Regions from separate parts of the Mesorhizobium sp. M0771 genome, predicted to be linked through region 1. Evidence: predicted binding sites of a transcription regulator. Region 1 holds the regulator's gene; the other holds the start of a gene.
What was found. The regulator HrcA, encoded in region 1, represses chaperone genes, less so after heat shock. The targets are predictions, from matches to a motif close to GTTAGCACTCNCNNNNNGNGAGTGCTAAC.
Positions count from the first base shown of each region.

Region 2: the regulator HrcA is predicted to act here: its motif matches at 1,481-1,509, upstream of NKI05_RS26365 (co-chaperone GroES).

Region 1 is NZ_JAMYPC010000018.1:121,730-126,139, reverse strand. Features, by position in the region: gene NKI05_RS24500 (PQQ-dependent sugar dehydrogenase) at 1-1,340, opposite strand, end outside; gene NKI05_RS24495 (hypothetical protein) at 1,450-1,650, opposite strand; gene hrcA (heat-inducible transcriptional repressor HrcA) at 1,687-2,772, opposite strand; gene rph (ribonuclease PH) at 2,921-3,637, shown strand; gene NKI05_RS24480 (VOC family protein) at 3,828-4,238, shown strand; gene rdgB (RdgB/HAM1 family non-canonical purine NTP pyrophosphatase) at 4,238-4,410, shown strand, end outside.
Region 2 is NZ_JAMYPC010000021.1:47,253-51,662, reverse strand. Features, by position in the region: gene NKI05_RS26390 (DUF3168 domain-containing protein) at 1-117, opposite strand, end outside; gene NKI05_RS26385 (hypothetical protein) at 335-544, shown strand; gene NKI05_RS26380 (hypothetical protein) at 577-744, shown strand; gene NKI05_RS26375 (DUF1488 family protein) at 788-1,054, opposite strand; gene NKI05_RS26370 (hypothetical protein) at 1,051-1,314, opposite strand; gene NKI05_RS26365 (co-chaperone GroES) at 1,562-1,924, shown strand; gene groL (chaperonin GroEL) at 1,989-3,617, shown strand; gene NKI05_RS26355 (hypothetical protein) at 3,754-3,918, shown strand; partial or broken gene NKI05_RS26350 (trimethylamine methyltransferase family protein) at 3,931-4,410, opposite strand, start outside.

The DNA.
Region 1 (4,410 bases):
CCATCGACATGGGTGATGCGCCAGATGGTGCCGTTGCCATCCTCGGTGACGATAAGCGCGCCGTCCCTGGCCACCGCGACGCCGACCGGCCGGCCCCAGACGGCGTCGTCGGAGAGGACGAAGCCGGTGATAAAATCCTGGTACTCGCCGGTCGGCTTGCCGTCGCTGAATCTCAGCCGCACCACCTTGTAGCCGGTCCTCATACCACGGTTCCAGGAGCCGTGCAGGGCGACGAAGGCGTCACCCTTGTACTCTGCCGGGAAATTGCCGCCGTCATAGAAGGCGATGTTGAGCGGCGCCGAATGCGCCTGCATCAGCACGTCGGGCACGGTGACCGAGCCGGCGAGGTCTGGGCGCGCGCCCTCGTGACGCGGGTCCTCGTTGGCGCCGATATAATACCAGGGCCAGCCATAGAAGGCGCCGTCCTTGACTGAGGTGGCATATTCGAACGGCACATCGTCGCCGAGACCGTCGCGCTCGTTGACGACACACCACAGCGCGCCGGTGGCCGGCTGCACGGTCATGCCCGAGCAATTGCGCAGGCCGGTAGCGAGGATGCGGCCATTCTTGCCGTCGGGGCCGAAGGCCAGCACGTCGGCACGGCCATCCTCGGAACCCCAGGTGGCGCCGAGTGGCTGTGATTTTGCCCAGGCGTCAAGGCCGCCCTTCGGTGCCTTCTGCATGCCCTCCGCGACGTTCGATCCGGAGCCGACCGAGAGATACAGCGTCTTCCCGTCCGGCGAGAAGGCGATATCGCGGGTCCAGTGGCCGCCGGTAGGGATGTCGGAGACAATCGTCTCCGGTTCGCCGGAGGCTTTAAGGTCGCCGTCGCGATAGGCGTAGCGGACCACGCTGTCGTTGTTGGCGACGTAGACCCATTGCGGCTTGTCGCCAGGCGGGTAGAAGGCGATGCCATAGGGCTGGTTGAGATTGTCGGCAAAAATGCCCTCTTCGGCCGGCTTCGCGCTACCCTTGGCCAGCCGATAGACGCGGATCTGGTTGGCGTCACTGTCGGCGACGAACAGGTCGCCGTTCGGCGCCACGCGCACGACCCGCGGATTGGAAATGCCGGAAGCAACCAGTTCGGCCGAAAACCCAGGCAGCAGGACGGGCTTCGCGCCCTCGGGCCGATCGCCAAGGCCGGCGCTGTTGGAGGCGGATCCGGTGATGTTGGGCTTTTGCAGATCATCCGGCTTGATCAGCCGGCGCACACCTGGCTTGTCGGCCGTCCAGTCGCCGAAAGCGTCTTTGCCGGTCAGCAGCGGTTGATCGGCCTCCTCGGCGAAGGCGCTGGTGGCCAGAAGCAGGGCAAGGCCTGCCAAGCCGGCAATCCGGATCATGCTGTTCTCCTCGAACTCGCGCCGGTCGGCGCGTCATGCACAAGGGAGATATTGTGCGGTCGCCGCAAAAGAGAAGCGTGCGCGCGCGCAGATTCGACGAGAGAACCGCTCAACTTTCCTCTTCGACGTCGAGATCGTCGTCGAGACGCTTTTCCAATGCGACGAGATCTTCCGGCAGCGGCAAGCCCATGGCGCGCATTTCGCGCAGTTTTTCGCGCAGCTGCTCCTGGATTTCGTGCTCGTCCTCCGGCTGGTTGACCATTTCTTCGAGCAGCATGCTGATCTGGGCCTTGAACGATTCAAGCGCCATTCTGCGCCCTCCTTTACGGTGATCCCGGCTTCGGAATTATCTTAACATCCGGGTAATCAATTGCGCAGTGTAGTCGACCATAGGCACGATGCGGGCATAATTCAGCCTGGTCGGGCCGATGACGCCGAGCGCGCCGACGACGCGGGCGTCCTTGTCGCGGTAAGGCGCCACGACCAGCGACGAGCCGGAGAGCGAGAACAGCTTGTTTTCCGAGCCGATGAAGATGCGCACGCCGGGGCCGTCCTCGGCGAGGTCGAGCAGCTGGATCAGCCCGTCCTGCGTCTCCAGATCCTCGAACAGATGGCGCAGCAATTCGATATCGGCCTGGGCGGTGACGTTTTCGAGCAAATTGGCGCGGCCGCGCACGATAAGGCGCGCCGGCAGGCCGCTGTCGGCGCCGGCCCACACCGCCAGGCCTTTCTCGACCAGGTCCTGCGACAACGTGTCCAGCGCTGCCCGGGTCTCGTCCTTGATACGGGCGATCTCGATGCGCGCCTCGGCGAGCGTGCGGCCCCTGATATGGGCGTTGAGGAAGTTGGAGGCCTCGTGCAGCTGCGAGACGGTGATGCCGGCCGGCAGGTCGACGACGCGGTTCTCGACATCGCCATTCTGCGACACCATCACCGCCAGCGCCTTGGTCGGCTCGAGTTGGATGAACTCGATGTGCTTCAGCGCCACCTCGTTCTTGGTGGCGAGCACCAGGCCGGCGCCGCGCGACATGCCCGACAGCATCTGGCTGGCCTCGGTCAGCATGTGTTCCAGCGTCGCGCCCGAGCCGGAGGCGCGCACCTGCGCCTCGATGACCCGGCGTTCCTCGTCGGAGAGATCGCCAAGCTCCATGAAGGCATCGACGAAGAAGCGCAGGCCGGTCTGGGTCGGCAGGCGCCCGGCCGAGATGTGCGGGGCATAGATCAGGCCGAGATGTTCGAGGTCGCTCATCACATTGCGGATGGTGGCCGGCGACAGCGACGACGGCAGGATGCGCGACAGGCTGCGCGATCCCACAGGCTCACCGTCCTTCAAATAGGATTCGACGATGCGCCTAAAAATGTCGCGCGAACGCATGTCGAGCGATTGCAGCGCGGGCGCCAGCAAACTGGGTTCGGTGACTGCCTTGGTCATTCGAGCCAAAAACCTCCGGCTCAAGGATATAGACTTCCATCGCCCCCGCGCAACCCGGCGTCTGTATGGGGGCCTTTTCCTTTGCGCCATGGGCTGCATGCGTCTACAAGCCGCCGACGCAACCATAAAAGAACAGAAAGAGGCCTCGATGCGCCCTTCCAAACGCCAAGCCGACGAAATGCGCGCCATCTCCTTCGAGCGCGGCGTCTCCAAACACGCCGAAGGCTCGTGCCTGGTGAAATTCGGCGACACGCATGTGTTGTGCACGGCGAGCCTGGAGGAAAAGGTGCCAGGCTGGATGCGCAATTCCGGCAAGGGCTGGGTGACGGCCGAATACGGCATGCTGCCGCGTTCGACCGGCGAGCGCATGCGCCGTGAAGCCTCGGCCGGCAAGCAAGGCGGCCGCACGCTCGAAATCCAGCGGCTGATCGGCCGCTCCTTGCGCGCCGTTGTCGACCTGCAGGCACTGGGCGAACAGCAGATCACCGTCGACTGCGACGTCATCCAGGCCGATGGCGGCACCCGCACGGCCTCGATCACCGGCGGCTGGGTGGCGCTCTACGATTGCCTGCGCTGGATGGAAGCGCGGCAGATGGCCAGTGTTGCCAAGGTGCTGAAGGACCATGTCGCGGCAATTTCCTGCGGCATCCATGACGGCCAGCCGGTCATCGACCTCGACTACATCGAGGATTCATCTGCCGGCACCGACGCCAATTTCGTCATGACCGGCAAGGGCGGCATCGTCGAGATCCAGGGCACCGCCGAGGGCGAGCCTTTCTCGGAAGGGCAGTTCGCGGAGCTGATGGGCCTTGCCAAGAAGGGCATTCAGCGGCTGGTGAGCTTGCAGCAGATGGCTGTGGCTTGATTGAATTTAACGTGATGACGTCGGCGATCCTTCACACCCCCCTCTGGCCTGCCGGCCATCTCCCCCGCAAGGGGGGAGATCAGAGGTCGCTACCGTTTTCGCCAACCATCAACGTTGAGACGCCGCCAGCGGAACTGCCAATCTCCCCCCTTGCGGGGGGGATGCCCGGCAGGGCAGAGGGGGGTGCCTGATGCAACCCTCCGCTATTCTTGAGTCAGCGCTTTACGTCACGGATCTCGCCGCTGCCGAAGCCTTCTACTCCAACGTCCTCGGCCTCCCTCTCCTCGGCAAGGTCGACGGCCGCCATCTCTTCTTCCGCTGCGGCCCGGGCGTGCTGCTCATCTTCAACGCCGAAGCCACCAAAATCCCGCCGGCGCCCGATACGCGGCTGAAAGTGCCGCCACATGGCGCGGTCGGCGAGGGCCATCTCTGCTTTGCCGCAAGTGCGGATGAACTCGCACAGTGGAAGCCGCAACTTGAGGCGAAAAACATCGCCATCGAAAGCGAATTCGAATGGCCGCAGGGCGGGCGCTCGATCTACATACGCGACCCCTCGGGCAATTCGATCGAATTCGCCGAGCCAAGGATCTGGGGCCTTTGATGCATTCTCTCGATGGAAAGAAGATCGTCGTTGCCAGCCACAATGAAGGCAAGCTGCGCGAATTCGCCGACTTGATGGGTCCGTTCGGCTTCGAGGCGAAGTCGGCCAAGGACTACGGCCTGCCGGAACCGGAGGAGACCGGCACCACCTTCGAGGAAAACGCCTACATCAA
Region 2 (4,410 bases), on a different contig from region 1:
GGCGGCACTGTCGGCCGCCTGCTCGCGCAACCCGGCGCCGCCGAGCAGCGCCGTCAGCGAGGCATCGCTCTTCAATCTCATGAACAAGGCTTGCAGCAAATCGCCGGGCGCCGTCATCGTCGTCTCCGTTCGCCTGTCACGCTTTGAACAACCTCAGTTTCGCGCGCAACCTAACCGCGTTGCACGGATTTCGCCAGATGACGATCCGCCTGATGGAAGGCGGCGAATCGGGCGGCATGGCCCTTTCACGGACCGGGTTCTATTTGGCATGCGGGGAGTTTCAAGAAGGGTGTTATGAGGAGCCCTGTTTTCTCCGGCAATTCGAGGTCATTTCATGCGAACGCCACCGCTGCTGCCGGCTTTTGGAAAGCTTGGCGTCAAGCCCCCGGTCGCGATTGCGGCAGCACCCGCCCTGTCGAAGAGGACCGTGGCCCTGCGCATGCGCGAGATACTTTCAATGCATGGCGGCCTGGCCTTGAAGCTGTCGGTGGTGGCCTGGACAATCCTGATCCTGGCGGCGGCATTTTTCATGTCAAGGGCCTGATGCCGATATGGCAAACCGCTACGCGTTGTCGCATGGACGAGCCCGAGAGCTGGACTATCTTCGACATCTTCACCGGCCAGCCTGTCGAGCTTAAGCAACAGGTAATGGTGGCCATGAATTTGCGGGATGCGGAAGCGATGGCCGACCGCCTGAACAGCCGGGACGTCAAGCGGCGGGCAAAAGCCGACCGCAAGTCCTGAGGCACGCTGATCTCAGCCGCTCTGATTGCAAGACGAACGCGCGCTAGCCGAAATCCGCGGCTGTGAGCACATATATGCTCTTGCGGGTGCGAGCGTAGGCCTTGCTGGCAATGTCATGGATGGAGCTGGACGCGGTGTCGAAGGCCGCCAGATAGGTGGCTTCGGCGGTCGCCGTCCCTGATGGCGCCTTCGAGAGGGCATCGGCGGCGACAGAGAAGGAAATCTGGAACATGCCGTCATGGCCGACAAAGCGGATGCGCTTGCCGGCCTCGTCATAGAAGCGGCTTGGATTGGGGAATGTCAGGCTCATGACGTGCCCCCCTTCGGCGCGGCGGCGGCTTTCTTGACTGTCGCCCGCTTCTTCTTCGGTGTCGGGTTCAAGGCTTCCGCGACGCGGTCGGCCTCTTCCTTGGCCAGGCGCAATTCCCTGAGCCTTGCCGTCTTGATCTCCCTGGCCCTCGCTTCGGACATGTAGTCGGAGGTTGCCTTGTTGCGCTCGGCCGTCTTCTTCTGCTTGTCCATGAAGCGGGCTTCAGCTTTTTCCATGATGCTCTGATTGCCTTCGGCCATCGCATAAATCTCCTCGTGCCTGAAATTGTGAAATCGAACTTACGATATAAATAGTCGCTTTGGCCTCGAAATTCAATTTTTCGAAAATATCTAGGCGCCTCGCGACGTTTCGAACCCGGCAGACATCATAATACTTTTTAACATTTAATTTTGGCCACGAATAATTTTTGGCACTCCTATCTATCGAGTGCCAACACGCCTATAAGAACGGCGCGGTCGCCTATGCCGGCCCCAGAAAGAAGTTCTCATGAAGTTTCGGCCACTCCACGACCGCGTCGTCATCCGGCGCGCCGAAGGCGATACCAAATCCAAGGGCGGCATCATCATTCCCGACAATGCCAAGGAAAAGCCGCAGGAAGGCGAAGTCATCGCCGTTGGGCCGGGCGCACGCGACGAAAACGGCGCGCTTGTTCCGCTCGACGTCAAGGCCGGCGACTTCATCCTGTTCGGCAAATGGTCGGGCACCGAGGTCAAGATCGACGGCGAGGACCTGCTGATCATGAAGGAAGCCGACATTATGGGCGTGATCGACAAGAGCGAGACGGCCGCTATCGGAAAGAGCGGGACGGTCGTCACCGAGAAGAGCGTCAAAGCCAAGAAGGCCGCTTGACCGGTCTGGCTTTGCCAGGCTCCGGCGAGCCGCTTGCTTCACCACACCAACGGGATTGAAAAAAATGTCTGCCAAGGAAATCAAATTCGCCACTGACGCGCGCGACCGCATGTTGCGCGGCGTCGAGATCCTCACCAATGCGGTGAAGGTCACGCTCGGCCCCAAGGGTCGCAACGTCATCATCGACAAGGCCTATGGCGCGCCGCGCATCACCAAGGACGGTGTGACGGTGGCCAAGGAAATCGAGCTTGCCGACAAGTTCGAGAACATGGGCGCGCAGATGGTGCGCGAAGTGGCTTCGAAGACCAACGACCTCGCCGGTGACGGCACCACCACCGCCACGGTGCTGGCCGCAGCGATCCTGCGCGAAGGCGCCAAGCTGGTTGCCGCGGGCATGAACCCCATGGACCTCAAGCGTGGCATCGACCAGGCTGTCGCCGCCGTGGTCAAGGACATCAAGGCGAAGGCCAAGAAGGTCAAGTCGTCGGCCGAGATCGCGCAGGTCGGCACCATCGCCGCCAATGGCGATGCCAGCGTCGGCGCCATGATCGCCAAGGCGATGGACAAGGTCGGCAATGACGGCGTCATCACCGTCGAGGAGGCCAAGACCGCCGACACCGAACTCGACGTCGTCGAAGGCATGCAGTTCGACCGCGGCTATCTCTCACCCTATTTCGTCACCAATGCCGACAAGATGCGCGTCGAACTGGAAGAGCCTTACGTGCTCATCCACGAGAAGAAGCTCGGCAATCTACAGGCGATGCTGCCGATCCTCGAAGCAGTGGTGCAGAGCGGCAGGCCGCTGCTGATCATCTCGGAAGACGTCGAAGGCGAAGCGCTGGCGACGCTGGTCGTCAACAAGCTGCGCGGCGGCCTCAAGGTCGCGGCCGTCAAGGCGCCGGGCTTCGGCGATCGCCGCAAGGCGATGCTGGAAGACATCGCCGTGCTGACATCGGGCCAGATGATTTCAGAGGATCTCGGCATCAAGCTCGAAAACGTCACCATCGAGATGCTTGGCCGCGCCAAGCGCGTACTGATCGAGAAGGACACCACCACGATCATCGACGGCGCCGGCACCAAGGCGACCATCCAGGCGCGCATCGCGCAGATCAAGGGCCAGATCGAGGAGACCACGTCCGACTATGACAAGGAGAAGCTGCAGGAGCGGCTGGCCAAGCTCGCCGGCGGCGTCGCCGTGATCCGCGTCGGCGGCGTCACCGAGTCTGAAGTGAAGGAAAAGAAGGACCGCATCGACGACGCGCTGAATGCGACGCGCGCGGCGGTGGAAGAAGGCATCGTGCCCGGCGGTGGCGTGGCGCTTCTGCGCGCAAGATCGGCTCTGGCCGGCCTGACCGGCGCCAATGACGATGTGACCGCCGGCATTTCGATCGTGCTCAGGGCGCTTGAAGCGCCGATCCGCCAGATCGCCGAGAATTCCGGTGTCGAAGGCTCGATCGTCGTCGGCAGGCTGTCCGACAGCAAGGACCACAATCAGGGCTTTGATGCCCAGAACGAGGTCTATGTCGACATGATCAAGGCGGGCATCGTCGATCCGGCGAAAGTGGTGCGCACCGCACTGCAGGATGCCGGCTCGATTGCAGCGCTTCTGATCACCGCCGAAGCGATGATCACCGACGTTCCGGCCAAGGATGCGGCGCCTGCGGGCGGCGGTGGCGGCATGGGCGGCTACTGACCATCGCCCGAAAATTGCCCGCCTGGGAATCTGGGCGGGCATAAATCAGAACAGGCTGCCGGGGACATTTCCCCGGCGAGCCAGGAATTTCCGTCAGTCAGTCAAGACCAGTCAGCAACGACAGGGAGATCGACAGATGATCACATTTGCCCCGAAGCCAAACGCTGTATCCGCGACCAAGCCGGCGGAGGAGAGCCGCTTCGATCGCATCCGCCGGATTGCCGCGGACAAGCACAGGCAGGCCGATGCCGGGCCGATTCGCCGCGAGCCGTCGAAGACCGGCGACAAGCGGCCGATGTGACGGCTGCCAACCTCACGACATCGGCAACGCTCCGCCCTCTTCGGTGCGGCGGGCAATGAACTCGTGTCGAGCACATCGGATGTGGCAACGGCCGACGCCGGCGGCTGGAAGTCGGCCAGCGTCCGCTTCCAGATGCCGGTGGCGCGCTCGGTGGCCGACTTCGAACCGGACTGCGTCCAGCTGCCGAAATTCGACCAATCGGCGACCAGCGGCTCGTAGAAGGCGGTGCGGTAGCGCGTCATGGTGTGGCCGGCGGAGAAGAAATGCCCGCCCGGCTGGACTTCAGCGATCGCCTCGAAGCCGATCGAATCCTCGTCGCCGGGGGTCGTAGCGCAGAGTTCGGCAACCGTCTGCAATGCCTCGATATCGGTGATCAGCTTCTCGTAGGAGACGCTGAGGCCACCCTCCAGCCAGCCCGCGGCATGGATGCAGACGGTGGCGCCGGCAAGCACCGAGCCCCACAGCGCGAACTGCGTCTCGTGCGCCGCCTGC